DNA from 4 places in the Paenibacillus sp. GCM10027630 genome. Region 3 is predicted to be linked to each of the others. Evidence: riboswitches for the same ligand, from Rfam matches in the RefSeq annotation. Region 3 holds a riboswitch; each other region holds the start of a gene.
The links. A riboswitch is a leader RNA that binds a small molecule or an ion and turns the genes downstream of it on or off. The one in region 3 is predicted to bind cyclic di-GMP.

Region 1: linked by a shared signal. The riboswitch ahead of ACFQ0C_RS03570 (diguanylate cyclase) and the one ahead of ACFQ0C_RS14395 (chemotaxis protein CheX) in region 3 are both predicted to bind cyclic di-GMP.
Region 2: linked by a shared signal. The riboswitch ahead of ACFQ0C_RS28030 (PilZ domain-containing protein) and the one ahead of ACFQ0C_RS14395 (chemotaxis protein CheX) in region 3 are both predicted to bind cyclic di-GMP.
Region 4: linked by a shared signal. The riboswitch ahead of ACFQ0C_RS06745 (OsmC family protein) and the one ahead of ACFQ0C_RS14395 (chemotaxis protein CheX) in region 3 are both predicted to bind cyclic di-GMP.

Annotation. Positions count from the first base shown of each region.
Region 1 is NZ_JBHTGY010000006.1:28,079-32,300, forward strand. Features, by position in the region: gene ACFQ0C_RS03565 (helix-turn-helix domain-containing protein) at 1-427, shown strand, start outside; gene ACFQ0C_RS03570 (diguanylate cyclase) at 455-2,215, opposite strand; cyclic di-GMP riboswitch class I at 2,310-2,394, opposite strand; gene ACFQ0C_RS03575 (LysR family transcriptional regulator) at 2,479-3,399, opposite strand; gene aroA (3-phosphoshikimate 1-carboxyvinyltransferase) at 3,582-4,222, shown strand, end outside.
Region 2 is NZ_JBHTGY010000057.1:55,905-60,126, forward strand. Features, by position in the region: gene ACFQ0C_RS28015 (hypothetical protein) at 1-206, shown strand, start outside; gene tadA (tRNA adenosine(34) deaminase TadA) at 220-657, opposite strand; gene ACFQ0C_RS28025 (thiol-disulfide oxidoreductase DCC family protein) at 889-1,329, opposite strand; cyclic di-GMP riboswitch class I at 1,513-1,603, shown strand; gene ACFQ0C_RS28030 (PilZ domain-containing protein) at 1,771-2,484, shown strand; gene ACFQ0C_RS28035 (sensor histidine kinase) at 2,698-4,222, shown strand, end outside.
Region 3 is NZ_JBHTGY010000031.1:150,794-155,015, reverse strand. Features, by position in the region: gene ACFQ0C_RS14405 (aspartate aminotransferase family protein) at 692-1,903, opposite strand; gene ACFQ0C_RS14400 (hypothetical protein) at 2,099-2,374, opposite strand; cyclic di-GMP riboswitch class I at 2,589-2,675, shown strand; gene ACFQ0C_RS14395 (chemotaxis protein CheX) at 2,765-3,220, shown strand; gene ACFQ0C_RS14390 (MFS transporter) at 3,261-4,222, opposite strand, start outside.
Region 4 is NZ_JBHTGY010000011.1:123,751-127,972, reverse strand. Features, by position in the region: gene ACFQ0C_RS06755 (S-layer homology domain-containing protein) at 1-1,052, shown strand, start outside; gene ACFQ0C_RS06750 (hypothetical protein) at 1,222-1,509, shown strand; cyclic di-GMP riboswitch class I at 1,698-1,784, shown strand; gene ACFQ0C_RS06745 (OsmC family protein) at 2,213-2,656, shown strand; gene ACFQ0C_RS06740 (prohibitin family protein) at 2,887-3,669, shown strand; gene ACFQ0C_RS06735 (hypothetical protein) at 3,846-4,088, opposite strand.

The sequences.
Region 1 (4,222 bases), on a different contig from region 3:
GATGATTTCCGAATATATCGAGCATTCCTCCAAAGAAGAGCTGCATTTGACTGCAACGACGACTAATTCCAAAATCAATAGCGTGCTCTCTTACATCGAGAGCCATTTGGCTGAATCGATGTCTATCGATGAGCTGGCGAAGCTGGTGCATTTTCACCCGAATTATTTCATGAACTACTTTAAATCGATGATGGGCTTGTCCCCGATCATGTACGTAAACAAGAAGCGGCTGGAGAAAGCCCGCCGCCTGCTTGCCACCACTGAATTGTCGATCTCCAATATTGCTGAAGGGATTGGGATGGAGCTGTATTATTTCTCGCGGTTATTCAGAAAGCAGACCGGGATGTCCCCATCCGAATACCGCAAGGCTTCTGGGAAAACAACGATGGCAGAAGATGACGATGCTCCTGAAGGGTCGATGGTTTAGTGTCTTTGAACGATGCGCCTTTAAGCTCTAGCACTCATCAGCTACAGCTACACAATTGCGCCCGCTAGCTTTGGCCTTATACAGCGCATTGTCCGCGTATTTCAGCAGCTTCTCCAGCGTTTCGGCTTGTTCATTGCGATAGGCGATGCCAAGGCTCGCAGTCACCTGCAAATCTCCGTGGCTTGTAGGGAAGCTCAAGTCGCTTATCCCTCTGCGAATTTGTTCTGCTAAAGCTTGAACCGATTCGTTAGAGGTGTTGTTGATCAAGAGGACGAACTCTTCACCGCCGTAACGGCAGAAGGTTTGTGATTCGTCATGCAGCAGGTAGGTGCTGACGCGTCCGGCAACAGACGCCAGCACCAGGTCGCCGACAGGATGCCCGTACTGGTCATTGACCCCCTTGAAGTGGTCAACATCGAACATGATAACGCCAAGATGACTGAACGTATCGACAGACTGCTGAAAAATGCGGACGGCTTGCTCGAAGAAATGCCGCCGATTATGAATCCCGGTCAATACGTCCGTTGCAGCCAGCCGCTGCATTTGACGATATAGCTGAGCGTTCTGAATATAGCTGCCTACTTGGCTGGTGTAGGTGAAGGCTAGCCCCACCTCGCTTTGAATATAGGGGCTGTGGTTCTGTGCAATGATCATTCCCCGAACCTTGCTTTCAATCAAGATAGGCAAGTGAAGGAAGCTGACCCGGTTCATTTCCTTTACAATCGGCTGCTCTTCCTGCTGAAGTAGGATGAACATTTCGTTAGCTTGCTTTTCCGCGTATTCAATGTCTTTGTAACCGCTGGAAGATTCATCATACCGGGTTATCATGGCTGTCAGCGTATCGTAATGCTGAATCCATAATGCAGCACTGGTGTAAGGAACCAGCTCCCTTAAGGAAGCGAGAATTCGCTCGTTAACCTCCCCCTCATCCAATGTCGAGCTGACTGAAGAAAGCGCATGCCGCAGCTTCTCCCCGTCTTGCCTTTGTTTAAACTCCGCGTTGTAACGTCCTTCCAGCTCAACGGTTTGTGCCGTTTGCATCAGCAGCCCGGAGATTTGCTTCAACATCCGATTAAAGACACGGCCTAACTGGCCTATCTCATCCCGTGCAGTTGTATTGGCATAGCTGCGTAAATTCCCGGCGGCGGCTTCATTCATATGCTGAACCATACTTTTGAGAGGGTTTGTGACCCAACTAGACAAGGCTAGCATGATAAGGAAGAAGGACAGGACAAAAAACAGCAAGGAGAGAAGCGTTGGGTATTTATAAAGGGAAGACAGCTTGTGATTGATTTTGTTGCTTTCCACGACAACCACAACGGAGCCCTCGTAGGAGGTTTCATTATTGTCAAGAAACGGGATGACTGCGCCTAAATAAGGATTGCCTTGATAATTATAGGAAACGATGCTTTCCCTGCTCGATTTAACTGCGTCCAACAGCTCAGGGACATCCAAGACAGCGCTGCTGGTTTCTTGATTTTTACTCTTGAAAAGCACCCGGCCATCGGTGTTCACTACATAGATTATGGATATCTCTTTGTATTTCCAAAGTATTTCTTTGGACTGCTCATCGAATCCAACCAGATCCCTGTCTGTGATTCCGAGCGAATGAATGCGGTCCAATTGACTTTTCAGACTTTGCCCTATGACTAGAATTTGCTCCTCAAGCACTTCGAAGTATTTTTTTTGAAACAGATAGGTGCCAATGACATTGTTTAAACCAATGGAGACAGTCAAAATAATCACAAGCATAATCGTTATTTTTGTCTGAAGTTTGGTGTAAGTCATCATCATAGTTTCTCCCATTCAAACTGCATATGTCCCACTTTTACACATTTACGAAAACAAAAAAATCTACCAAAGGTAGATTTTAAGAACCTTCGTTGGGAACTCGGCTGCCGTAGTATATAACCTTAGGCCCGTGGCTTTGCGTCCCTCCCTTTCGAGCAGGTTTGCCTTTGACATCGGAAGATGTATATTTTGTAATGGATAGTATTTGACAGGGGAGCTGAATATCCTTTTTACATTAAGATAAATTTAGGACTTTAGGCTTAAATCTGTAGTTCAAATGACTCCGGGCCTTCAGCAGGCTTCAAATGTGTGGTTAGCTCCTTAACAAAAAACAAGGAAGCGAGGGGCAAGGTGCCGTCAGGCAAGGTGACAACTCCTATAGAACGGGATGGAATCGGTTCGGTCACCTTAATCTCAAAGAGCGTGCCTGCCTCTAAATCGTCTTTCACAAAATCCCTTGGAAGCATGGAGATGCCCATCCCTTTACGGACGAATTCAATAAGCAGATCCACCGATCCGAGCTCAATGTCGGGCATTACATCAATGCCGTAGGTGTGGAGGAAGGCGTGGAAAAAGGTGCGTGAACGGCTGTGAGCCGAGAGCATGACGAAAGGGTTTCTGACCAATTCTTTGAGATTTAAGGGAGAATCAGCTAAACGAGCATACTCCGGACCTGCAACAAAGCAGTCCTGTATCGTTTTGGTTGCTTGCACCTGAATCCGGTCATCTACGGGCAGGTGGACGATGCCGCAATCGATAGCTCCGTCGCCTAACCGTTTTAGAATATCCTCGGTTTTTCCATGAGACAGACAGATGCGTACTTCCGGTGCCTTCTTGTGAAACTCGGCGAGAAAAGGGAGGAGATAATATTTGCACAGCGAGTCGCTGGCTCCAAGACGGATCGTCCCGCTTAATACAGACTTCATCTCGCTGATCTTACGCTCTCCGGCTAGAATCAATCCATAGGCCTGCTCTACAAAATGGTACAGCACCTTGCCTTCCTCCGTCATTTCCACTCCTTTGGGCTTGCGCACAAGCAGACGAACTCCCAGCTGCTCCTCCAATTGCTTGATAGCATAGCTGGCGCTCGGCTGCGTTATATAGAGCTCCTGCGCGGCTCTAGTAATACTCCCGCATTTCACTGTGTAATAAAACACTTTGTACTGATCCATTGCACTCATGACATAGATCCTCTCTATGGATTATATAAAATAGTTCAATTATTTATATGTCTAACTATTCCCTATAATAAAGCTAACAGCTCGAAGCATGCAAGTCAGGACAGCGGGCTCAACTATTGGGAAGCTCTCTGAACAAGCAGTAGGCAGCTTGACAGAGGCTTTTGGAAAGAGGTGTTCAACAAATGGGAAGGGTAGAACCGGAACGAAATTCCCGCTCGCCATGGGCGGCGCTTTACGATAGGGAGGAGGTAGAAATTCACCCGCCAACGAAGCCGCCTGACGGAGCCATTGCAGTACCTGGAAGCAAGAGCTACACGAACCGTGCCATTCTTATTTCTGCTTTGGCAGAGGGCTCCTCGATTCTCGGGGATATTTTGCGCAGCGATGATTCCTATTGGTGTCTGGATGCTCTGCAACAGCTTGGCGTTAGCTTGCAAGTAGAGGGGAATACGGTATCGATAGAAGGAACCGGTGGGGAATGGCCTAATCCGGCAGGCAGCTTGTATATCGGAGCGGCGGGCACTATCGCGCGGTTTCTGCCAGGTGCGCTGGCAGTAGGCAGCAGGGGAAGTTGGCTGCTAGAAGGAAATAGGCGCTTGAGTGAGCGGCCTGTCCGGCCTCTGATCAAGGCATTAAATACAATGGGTGCGGATATTCGGTATACAGCAGACATTGGGCAATTGCCGATTCGCATTGAGGCGAGGGGGCTTGCCGGAGGAAAAGTGACGGTGTCGGGGGCGGTTTCGAGCCAGTTTCTAAGCGGTCTGCTTATTGCGAGCCCTTATGCCAAGCAAAGGACCGAAATAAGGGTAGCCGATAAAAT
Region 2 (4,222 bases), on a different contig from region 3:
AAGAAAATCAACCTGTTAAAGATACTAGCTATTCCTTTGTAGATAGCAAAAATTTTAACAATAGCGGCAAAAGCGAAGCTTCATCGGCAACTTTGAAAATAAGCGGTAAGTCTACTATGGATACGCCGTATGTAGATGAAGCCGGGTTTAAGCTGCATATAAAATGGAATAGCAAAGAAGAGACTATAGATTTAGCAAGGGATTAGTCGGAGCTGCTTCTTATGATTTTCCCCGTAGTCTGCGAAAAAACTGCGTCAGCATCGAGCTGCATTCCTCTTGAAGCACACCGCTTACTACATCCACCCTATGATTGAACCGCTCCTCTTGCAGCAAATTCATCAATGTTCCTGCACAACCCGCTTTTGGATCTGTCGTGCCGTAGATGACTTGGGGAATGCGAGACTGAACTATCGCTCCCGCGCACATAGGGCAGGGCTCCAGCGTCACAAATAGCTGGCAGTCCAGCAATCGCCAAGCTTGCAAATAGTCGCTAGCCTGTTTAATAGCAATAAGCTCGGCGTGAGCCAGTGGATCCAGAGTAGTTTCGCGAAGATTATGGCCGCGTCCAATAATTTGATTGTTCCAAACGACTACTGCGCCGATTGGCACCTCCAGCAGCGCTTCCGCTTTTCGTGCCTCGGCTATGGCTTCGTTCATATAAGGAATATAATCTTGCAAGGTACACCTCTTTTGTTCCGAAAATGGGGTGAAGAACGAACAAGTATTCGTTTTGTTAACATGCTGTGGATAACATTGTGGATAACACAGTTATTGTTCACATTTCATTATAAAGCTCTGGGGATAAATGAGCAAAGCCCCTCGGTTTATACCAACAGATATCCCCATATGTGGATATAGGCCAAGAAGTAAAGCATCACAGATTTGCTGCTATCCGATAAATTTGCGTTTTACATTCTCGGTCGGCATCATACAGCTGTCATACTTACCGAACAGCTTATAACGGCGCTTCGCAATCCATCGATATACGGCATCACGGAGGGGTCTGGGAACAGCTATAAATAAATAGAATAGAGCCCAGTAGCGGCCCAATCGTTTGAAGATGTGCAAAACTGCCGAGGAACGAGTATAGACGACCCCTTTTTCAACCAAAATAACAGAATCCGGAGCAGTATCAGCCGAACGGGTTGAATCGAGCAAGGACTGTGCATAATCAGATTGAAGGGGTGAAAACCGAAACACATCGGCTTTATCTTGGCGAATCAGAAACTGCACCCAACCGTTACAAAATCGACACACACCATCAAAAAGAACAATAGAGTAGCTGTTCGTATCGGAATGTTCGTGTTTAGAGGTTTTTTCGTCGATCATGAGACCACCTTCTATGATTTATTTAATTTTTAGTTAACAATTCCTGCGATTTACTATAAATTAATATTTAAATGTGACTTAAATCACGAATTAGATGATTGATTCTCATTGCCCCTAGAGCGTATAATAAAAATATGAAATGTTTAGGTCAATTTACCTAACATGAATGGCATTTTCTAACCAGATTGTTCAAGGCAAACTTGCTGAAAAGCAAGGACGCAAAGCTTAGGGTCTAAGGTCCAATGTCAAGGACTATGACAGCCTGGCCGCCGATTATTTTGTATGACAACGGTGTGCTAAGGCTGTTTCTCTCACTGAGGAGGCAGTCTTTTTTTATGCAAGAAAAGCAATTTAGACACGAATGGATCTTCATCGAAAGGGCTTCGATAAGAAGCTTTTCTAATTGTAACATAGATAAAATAATCGGCGGGAGTGAATAAGATGACTAGATCTGCAGCTGCGAGCCTAAATTATGACTACAAAGATGAGAAGTATAAAAGTCCTGCAGGAATATTGATTCACAGCCGAACCGTTGTTGAAAAAGATGGGTTTGTATCAACCGGACTTCTTACTTATGCTGAAGGTGATATTATCGAAGTGGAAATACCCGAATATAAGGTTTTTAACCTTGGGGATTCTGTGAAAATAACCGTGTACTCACCAGGAGGCATTTATACCTTCTTGTCTACAATAGTGGCAAAGCATAATGGAGCTCTGATCATCATTAACCCTCCTCAAAATCAACGTCGGTTCGTGGAGAAGCGGGAGAGCCCGAGAGTTCAGGTTAACCAAAAAGGCTCATTGCACGCAGTTACCTGGCTCCATACCGATGAAAAACAAAATCTGACGGACACCATAGGTCTAACCGTTCAAAATATAAGCGTTAGCGGGATTGGATTCGCCTTGAATGATGATGACTTCGACCTCAGCAGAGCTTTCGCGATTGAGGTTGAATTGGATTTGGGCTTTAAGCTGCCCGTTGTGGCTGAAATCATACGGCGAGAAACTTTATTTGAAGGTTACTATTATGGCGCGAGGTATGTGGATATGGAATCAGAAAAAGCTACCTCCATCCGTGCATTTGTGCTGAAAATGCAAGTGGAGTCGTATTTTAAAGAGAAGGAATTAAGAGAGCTTAAGCGAGCGTTCAAATAGAGAATATATATAATGACATCCGCCTAAGGGCGGTTTTTTTGTTTTTTAAGATAAGTTTGAACCGGCGGGCGGCTTTACCTTTCATAACCTCTTGCTGCACATTAAAATAATCCTTTTTTGCTATCAAATATTACCTTATTTCTAAGAATCCAAATTTGTTATAATGGTCAAACACTTCTAAATAAAATCGGATGGATAGGAAAGGTGAACCGGATGTACAAGCGCAGCTTGTTTGTCAAATTGCTGGTGTGGACGCTGCTGGCTACGGCGATTCCTTTTATATGCTCCAACCTGATTTCATACCGGTCTACTTCCGCTTCGCTGCAGGAGAACATGATCGAGCTGAACCAGAAAACGATGAACATTGGCATGGAAAATATGAAAAAATATTTGCAGGAGCTCAATCAGCTGTCGGTGTCCTGGTATTATGACCCTAACATGCTCAGCTATCTTTGGCTGGAGAAACCAAGCTTTGATCAGGATACGTATATCGACCGTCAGCTTTCTTATTTGTTTTCAAGTCGGTCGGAGATTAAGCTGGTCAATTTCTACAGCGGGATGAGCGGACAGAAATACACCAAATTCAACTATTCCGTATTCAGTGCGGTCCCGAGACAGGTGCTCCCCACTGAACGCAAGGAAGATTGGACGAGTGTGCCCGAATATGAAATGAAGCAGGTGAACGGCGAGCGGTTTTTGACAATTAACAAAAAGATGATCGATTATCCGAAGCCTAACGTACTGGGGCTGCTGTCGATTTATTTTTCTTTGGATGAGATTGAGCGTCTTGGCAGGCAGCTGTTGGACCCGAGTCATGAAACCGTTTTTTTGTTCATGAACAATAACAAGGAGCTTCTTTATACATCCAGCGGTTTGCCGGATATTCGGAATATGCTGGAGGATGAGAAGCCCGATTTGAGAATGACCGGGGATCGGCAAGGTTACTGGTACGGGCAATTGGATGGGAAAAAGGGCGTATTCATCACGGTAGCTGACCAATATCTCAATGTTCCACTGACGATGATTAAATTCATTCCTTCGGATTTTATTAATCAAGCTGCTCGGCGGACGCTGGACCAGTCTATGGCGATCCAGATTATTGCGTTCGCTGTTATCATTTTGTTTACGTTCATCTTATCATACTCCACTATCGCACCGATTAAACGGCTTATCCGCAATATGACCCGGGTGGAAATCGGTCAATTCGACGTGGAGCAGTTTAAGACAAGAGAAGACGAGATTGGTATACTAGAACTTCGTTTTCAGACGATGGTACGTAATTTGAAAGACATGATTTTCCGGGAGTATCAGCAGCGCATCGAGATTTCCACAGCTCAGCTCAAGATGCTGCAAGCGCAAATTAACCCCCATTTTCTATACAATACGCTGCAATCTATCGGAACGATCGCGCTCCGCCACAGGGTGGATGAAATTAGCGATAAAATATCGCAGCTCGGGGCGATTTTGAGATATAGTATGGATTTCCATACCGAAACCGTCTATTTGCAAAAGGAAATCGAGCATATTGAGCATTATCTTTCCCTTCAGGAAAGCCGTTTCAAGAGCAAGTTGTTTTACAGCATTGAATGCGAGCCGGCTGCGCTGAAGGTGATGGTCCCGAAAATGATTCTTCAGCCTTTAGTTGAAAACAGCATCATTCATGGAATTGAAAACGGGCTGGGTGCGGGGACCGTTCATCTGGACATTCATCTGGACCGCACGCTCACGATACGGATTA
Region 3 (4,222 bases):
TCAAGCAAATTCAATCATTTAATGTTCGTTTTATTTCTCTATTGCTTGTTTATGTTTGTTTTGATTATATAAATCAAACATTTGGCGAGTATTAAACAGGTATGAATAAATTGTAAACATGAAAGCTCAGGAAATAAGAAAAAGTTTTTATTCGAAGCTCTCTCGATGAAGATACTCGGAATCAACACGAGCTTCAAAGGTAGGTTGCATACCCGATCAGTCACCGATGTGACAATCAGGCGGACGCTCACACTCCTCCGTCCCACACCCATGTCCCCTTTTGACTTCTCTCTGTTTGCGCCGCCCCATCACTTCCCTAACCGGTCTTCGAGCCGTTATACATAATAATGAACACCTTTACAGTGCTCCATGTACATTTAGCTCCACCTCCTTTAGAGAAGAGATCACCTGTATATGACCCTAACAACCGACTAGTACTGAATCCACAGAAGTGAAGGGCAATACGGAAGTCATTGTTCCTCTATAAGCTGGAAAGCCCAAAAAACAGAGGGATAACGGAAGCGCCAGTTCCGTTATCCCTCTGTTTTTATGCATAAATGTCCAATTTGGCCAACATAACGGAATTCCCACTTCCGCTATCTCCTTAGATTAGAGCCGGCTGATGGAATAACGGAACTCTTAGTTCCGTACAAAATCCTCCAGGGCTCAATAAGATAAAAGGAGTCTTAAACTATGAAATCTGCAACCTATCCAGCGCTCCGCATAATATTTGAATCATGGCATCGATCTCTTCCTTGGACACAATTAGTGAAGGCATCAGGCGGATGGTTATCGGCTTGGGGGAGTTAATCAGCAAGCCATCCTTTAAGCATTCGGAGACCAGCTCACTGCCTCTGGCTTCCGGGAGGTCAAAGGCTAGCAGCAGCCCCTTGCCGCGCAGCTGCTTTAGCTGATATTTATGAGCAATATCGCGCAGGCTGTTATACATATAATTCCCTTGCTCTTCTGCATGAACGGAAAGCTTCTTATCTATGATCTCCTTCACTACCGCAAGCCCCACTGCCATGGCCAATGGTTGCCCGGAATATGTGCCTCCCTGGTCCCCAGGTTCAAATATATTATAAGGCTCTTTAACCAATAAGGCTGACAGAGGGAATCCTCCGCCAATTCCTTTTCCTAAAGTCATGACATCCGCTTCGATTCCATAATGTTCATAGGCAAACAACTTCCCTGTTCTTCCGAGCCCCGTTTGTATTTCATCGAAAATAAGCATGAGACCAAACTCATCACACAATTCACGCACTTTGTATAAATACTCAGCATCAACTTCATGAACCCCGCCTTCACCTTGAACAAGCTCTAGCATAATAGCGCAAGTATTGGAATTGATAGCTGCCTGGCATGCATCTATATCATTCAATGGCACATGCTTAAAGCCTGGCACCTTGGGAGCAAATAAAGGTTCCCACTGCTGCTTTCCAGTCGCAGACATCATTGCTAACGTACGTCCGTGGAAGCTGTTAATTATCGTAATAATTTCAAAAGCTCCACCAAGGTTTAACTGACCGTGTTTTCTGGCTAGTTTAATCGCACCTTCATTGGCTTCCGCCCCACTGCTTGCAAAAAATACTCTGTCAAAGCACGAATTATTCGTTAAGAGGCTAGCAAATTCAAGCATCGGCTTGTTGTAAAATGAAGGGCTCGAATTAATTAACATGCCCGATTGCCGATTCAAAGCCTCTCGAACAATCTCGGGTGAATGCCCCAAACAAGTTACAGCCCAACCTCCGATAAAATCCAGATACCGATTGCCGTCCGTATCCCACAAGTACATGCCTTCGCCGCGTTCCATTACAAGCTCCGGGCGTGCTGCAGTAAATAAAATCGATTTCTTTGCTTCATCCATCAGCTGAGAAGTTTCTAAGGCTATTTGTAAACTCATTCCATCACCCCTAATCAATAATGCATAATTATACATTTAAATGTATATAAATACAACGCTATTTATTTTATCCACTGACTTTTCAAAATATTCACAATAAAAAACAGCAGCTGCCGCATAATGCGGTGCTGCTGTCATCATAAGCTATATGATATAGATTTCAGTTCGAGATGTAGAGAAGGGATCGAAGCAGTATTATTCAGTCGCTTCCGCTTCTGAACCGGACTCATCGGATTCGGATTCATCAGCCTCAGCGGACTCTTCTTCGGATTCCTCGGCAGACTCTTCCTCCGAACTGTCAGCTTCTTCCTCTGCCTCTTCGGCCGATTCAGATTCTGATTCCTCACTCTCTTCCTCTGCTGCTTCTTCCTCTGCTTCGATTTCTTCTTCTTCTGCCTCTACTTCTTCAGCCTCTTCGATAGTTTCCTCATCCGACAACAATACTTCTTGTTCTACTGCTTCGATTTCCATATTTTATCCCTCCATTAGTAGCCCGGGCTCTAACCCAAGCCTACTATTATACTATTAGGAGAGTACCCATTTTAGTCCTATAATCTTTTTTATTTTATTATTTATTGACTATCATTTTGTGGTGTTTTAAACATTTATTTTCGTTTCTAATCTTGAAGCAGTGTGATATGATAGTTTTAGTACTTTGTAACCAGTTCTTATAACCTACAAGCTACAACGATAATAGCAAACCTGTCGAAAGTCAGGGACGCAAAGCCTCAGGTCTAAGGGAAATCATTCCTATGACAGCTGGGTTGCCGAAATGCAGCTTTACTTTTTTTTCAGAAAAAGGACTGCTCCAATTCGGGGCAGTCCTTTTTATTCATTCTAATCAGGCAGGGGGAGTTCATTATGCAAGCAAGCTATATCAACCCGTTTTTATCAGCTTCCATCCTTGTAATCGAAACCTTTGTACAGACCAAACCGTCAATCGGCCAGCTTACCGTAAAGAAATTAGAGCTCATGGAGAAACACATTTGGCTAAAAGTCGGAATCGTTGGACATTTCAAAGGTGATGTCGTGTTTGGCTTTCCTGAGCAAGTGGCCTTGAAAATCGTATCTGCCATGATGGGCGGTTATGCAGTAACCGAATTGGACGAAATGTGTCAAAGCGCTATTTCCGAATTAGGGAACATGATCAGCGGTAATGCCAGCACAATGCTGTACAACGACGGAATTCATGTGGATATTACACCTCCAAATATTTTGGGAGATCATCATATTTCCACAGAATGCAAGGTAATGGCAGTCCCATTATCAATAACTGATGTAGGAGATTTTCACATCCATATGTTAATGCCCGGTTAATATCTGAATCTGTTTCAACTATGACCGCTGCTGCATAAACTCAAAGGTTGGATGACTGCTCCGCGGCAGTAGAAGCGGAGGCTTCGCTTTTCACCGGTGCCTGCCTGTTGGAGCTGTAGACAGCAAATCCCAGCATCGTTGCAAGAAGCATGCCGCCTCCCGTATAAAAAGCTGCGGTCAAGCCGAAAGACTGTCCGAGTAGGCCAAACATGGCAGGAGCGGTCATTTGCGATAAACGATTCGTTAAGAGGCGAAGCCCCATAACCTTCCCGCGTTCCGACTCCTTCGTTTCCTCCACCATGATCATAATGGTCACCGGCAAATTCATGCCGATTGAGCTGCCGAGCAGGAAAGTAATTATGCCAATTCCGATAATATGCAAGGAAGCAACGGGAATAAAGATCAGGCATATTGAAGCTACACAGCCAGCGGTGAGCAGAATCGTTTCCAATGTCACCCGTTTCATGAATTGGCCCAATAAAAACCGTGATACCAGACCAGACAATCCCATTAGTGAGATAACTGATGAAATAATAAAGGCCGAATAGCCATGCTCATTTAAATAAAGCGGGATAAAGCTGCCATACAACGCTTGAATGAACATAATCAGAAATGTACCCACAAGCCCAAACTGAACACCCCTGTGCCGGGTTAAGTGAATCCCGCTGATATAGCTGTTCAGCATTTCCTTAGGTTTAAAAAGCTCTTTAGTTTTCGTCAGCTTGCCAGGTCCATCTTGACTCTTGATCAACGAAACAAGGATAAAACAAACCGAGCAAACGATAAACGAAGCGATAAAAGCAGAGCGGTAGCTCCATATGGAAGAACCATAATAGGAAACAACTAGTCCGCCTAATAGCGGCCCAGCCATGTTGCCTACGGAAGACCACATGGAGAAACGGTTGATGTTCTTGTTGCGTTTCGCCTTATCCTGCTCCCCATCCGTAGCAAGAACCTGAAGCGAAGACGCCATGATAATCATACTCGCTCCAAGAAGCACCT
Region 4 (4,222 bases), on a different contig from region 3:
ACAGCGACGGGGAAAAGAAGCTGGTCGAGGGGAAGATCGTGTACCTGAACGGGTTGCCGTACGGCATTGTAATAGAAATCGACAAGTTCAGTACGTTTACGCTCGTGCAACTCAATCAAAGGTCCGGCTCTGGATCGTCCAGTTCGGGCACGACCTCCCCGGGCGGCGGCCAGCCTTCGTCGCCTAACCAAGAGACGACGGCAACAGGGGATGGAAACCGGATCATCATAGAGCATGGCGGCTCCAATGAAGGGATCGACAAGGGACGTTTTGAAGTTACGATCAACGGCAAAAAAGTTCCGATTGCCGAGGTCATCATTGAAAACGGGAAAATCATTCTCGTCCTGGAGCAGCCGATCCGCAAAGGAGATGCTGTGGCGGTTGCCTACCTGGGTGATGAGACGAAAGAGAGCGATCAGCGCATGAATCTCTTTAGTCGGAAGCTTGAGAACACAGGTCAGCATCAAGCATATGTGTTAGGTTACCCGGATGAGACATTCAAGCCGGATCAATCGATTAGCCGTGCGGAAATGGCGGCACTCCTTTCCCGAGTGTATGAAGGCGCGCAAGGCGAATCGTCGTCCTATCCGGATGTCTCGGCCGAACACTGGGGATACAAAGAAATTAGCAACGCTCAGCGTACAGGTTTGATGAAAGGAATGCCGGATGGCACATTCCAGCCAGAGCGGCCGATCAAAAGAGCAGAGATGGCTTCGATCGTTTCCGTCTGGAAAGATTTGCGCGAAACCGCGGCGACGCGGGCATCCGACACCCAAGGACATTGGGGTGAACAAACGATTGCCCGGGTGATGGCGGCAGGGTTGATGGAAGGCTACCCGGACGGCTCATTCAAGCTAGAAGGCTTGCTGACGAGAGCGGAAGCAGTCACGATCATCAACCGTTTATTGCAGCGCGGGCCGCTCTACGGTGTAACGGTTCCTTCATGGTCCGACGTTACGGCAATCCACTGGGCTTTTGGCAACATTGAAGAAGCATCTGGGGATCATCGCTTTGAACGGCGCGCCGAAGGCGGAGAGATGAAGTCCAAATAAGAAGAATAAGTATTTCTATTAAGCTCCGAACTCATCATCATTGAAAAAAGAGGTGGTAAGCTGGCGTTGGGATATAACCTGAGTCAGCTTATTTGCTGTATCGGCAAGTGCTTTTTCTCGTGGACATAGAACAATAACAAATAACCCACAGGTGGACACGGATCTGACGATGACGTTTGACAAAACTATTGTCGCGCCATCGAATACAACATACATATCGATTTGGAATGCTTCAACTAATAGTGCGGTGGCTTATATTCAGGCGAACGAAAGCAAGCAGTTGATGGTATCAGGTAACAAGGCGACGTTTTGCGTGCGATACAAACAACATTTCTCCCCCCTCAAAATATCTCAGAAGCAGCAAGCCGTGAATGATAACAAGGAGAAAAGAAGCGTCTTCTCGATTCGGGACGATTTGCTGAAGCATGGAGATATGCTGCTCTACCGCTTCATGTAATATGTTTCTATGTTCCGCTGGGAGATCGGTGCTTCGGTAATAATCGACGTTGAATAATAATTTTCGAGTATAGTTGTTTTCCTGTTCACACGAAATCTATTAGATTTTTTCGAAATATTCAATAGTTGGTAATTTATGCCTATTAAAAGTTGTGCTAAAAGTTATATAATTACAGTACAAACACATAATTTACGAAAAGGCAAAGTCATTGAAAAATGGCGACGCAAAACTATCAGGGGCTAATGTCACAAAGACGATGCCAGCCAGTTACCGAAAGAAGAAACTCCATTTTGATTGCGTGAAAATCCAAGGGAGGAATGTGTTATGCTATTAACTAAACACCAGAAACGTCGACGGGTTCGTTTATTTTTACTTATGGCGGAGATTAATGCCTTGAAAAAATGCATGATAGACGAGTATGAGAAAAGCGGAAGTTTACGAGATCCGATTTTGATACAATTGAGTGAAATTCTCGATCGAAAGTTAAACGACTTACGGCAAGCACAGAAGTAGACTTATTCATTAAAGCTAGGGAGACTATAAAAAGTCTCTCTTTTTTAATTGAAAGTATGAACATATAACACCGCATGGTGATTTTTTTAAGAGATAATGAAAGTATAAATTCACACAAATAAAAGTAACTTCATAGGAATTATATGGTATAATTTCTCATGATATGTACATAAACCAAGGAGGTATTAATATGGCTAATACAACGTTTAAAGCGACAGCTCATTTACAAGACGGTGTAGTTGTGAAAGTACGTTCCAGAAATTTCGAATTTACGATTGATGAACCAAAAAGCTTGGGTGGAACGGATACGGGCATGAATCCTGTGGAAGCCGTGCTTGGTGCGTTGGGAGCATGCCAATCAATCGTAGCAAGAGTATATGCCAAAAAGTATAATATTCGTCTCGATGATTTTTGGGTAGAGGTAGAGGGCGATCTTGACTTGGATGGCTTCTTTAAAAAATCGGATGTCCGTCCTGGTTATTCGGATATTCGTTACACCTTTCATATCAAAACGGATGCCCCCAGAGATACAGTTGAAGAGTTTGTGCAGTTTTTGGAACAGACCTGCCCGGTGGGAGATACAATTGCGAACCAAGTCAATCTCAAATTAAGCGGAATTATTATTGATAATTAATTTCAAATGAATGCATGTAATCTAGGGTGACTAGTTCTATTATCTTTTCTGCATGGACTAGAACGGCTAGTTCTAACAATAGCACTACTGTTTGATTTTCCGGTATCCGCCCATATAACGAAACGTGATCGTTATTGTTACGTATAGAAGAACGTAGCATGATTAAAGCGTTGGGGAGGGTGGTTAGGTTGAGTAGCGAAACGGTTGTCCAGAATCCGAATCCAAAGAACATTTCCAGATCCATTATAGGTCTTATTGTAGTAGTTGCTATTGTTCTTTTGGGGTTTCAATCCTATACTATTGTTGAAGCGGGTCATCGTGGTATTGTATTGCAATTGGGAGCGGTACAGCCTCAGGTATTAGAAGAAGGACTGCATTTTAGAATACCTTTTATTCAAAAAGTAATTCCGGTAGAAATTCGAGTGCAAAAAGCTGAATCGAGTCAGGTGTCCGCCAGCCGCGACTTGCAAACCGTAACTACAACATTGGCTGTGAACTACCATTTGGACGGTGTTGCTGTAAATAATCTTTACCGGACGGTAGGTATGGAGTATAAAGCACGTGTTGTTGACCCGGCAATCAGCGAGGCTTTAAAGGGAATTACAGCCCAGTACACGGCAGAGGATCTCATTGCCAAGCGTTCAGAGGTTAGCGCAAAGGTAAAAGATGCATTGGCATCCAAGCTGGGACTGTACAATATGGTGCTCGACGAGATTAATATTACAGAATTTAAGTTCTCGGAGGAATTCGATCGCGCTATTGAGCAGAAGCAAATTGCCGAACAACAAGCGCTTAAATCGAAGCTTGATCTGGAACGGATCAAGATTGAGAAGGAGCAGGAAATTACTCGTGCTCAGGCTCAAGCAGAAGCTTTGAGACTTCAGAAGCAAGAGGTTACCGCGGAGCTGATCAAGCTAAGAGAAATTGAAGCTCAGTTAAAGGCCATTGAAAAATGGAATGGAGCGTTACCTAATGTAACAGGTGGAGCCACCCCATTTATTAATGTGAAATAACGATTTAAACTGAATGCGGATAACTTTTTTATTAAAAAGCTTCCATTCGAAGCTCTTCCGTGAACCTCCGGTTCCAACTTATACTTCCTTATTTCTTAAAAAACCCCGAGCGACTTCAAAGCAGTCGCTCGGGGTTTTGCTATGCTCTTTTTACAATGTTGCTTGATATACTATAGTTACCATCTACGTCTGCCTTCCAGCAGTACAATCACAAGCAAATCGAAGAGTACAAGAGGAAGGATGAAAGGGAAGAAGGAAGTGTGCGCTTGTTTACCGTCCCTGAATGATGTAACTTTCAGGTACACTTTTTTCTTATCTACTTTGACAATTCGACCTCGGTAAGTACCGCGTTTCGTTGTAATTGATACATATTTATTTAGGTGCATCTTGCATTTCTTATAGTTTGATAGGACTGACATTAGTATCCCCCCATTCTATTAAGTGTTACAATCTAGTTTATGATTTACAAATGAGAATAGTGTGGGTTCGGATTAGGCTGATCAGGGGTTCAGCACAAATTTTGTTTGTCATCTATGACATCCAATGAAATAAT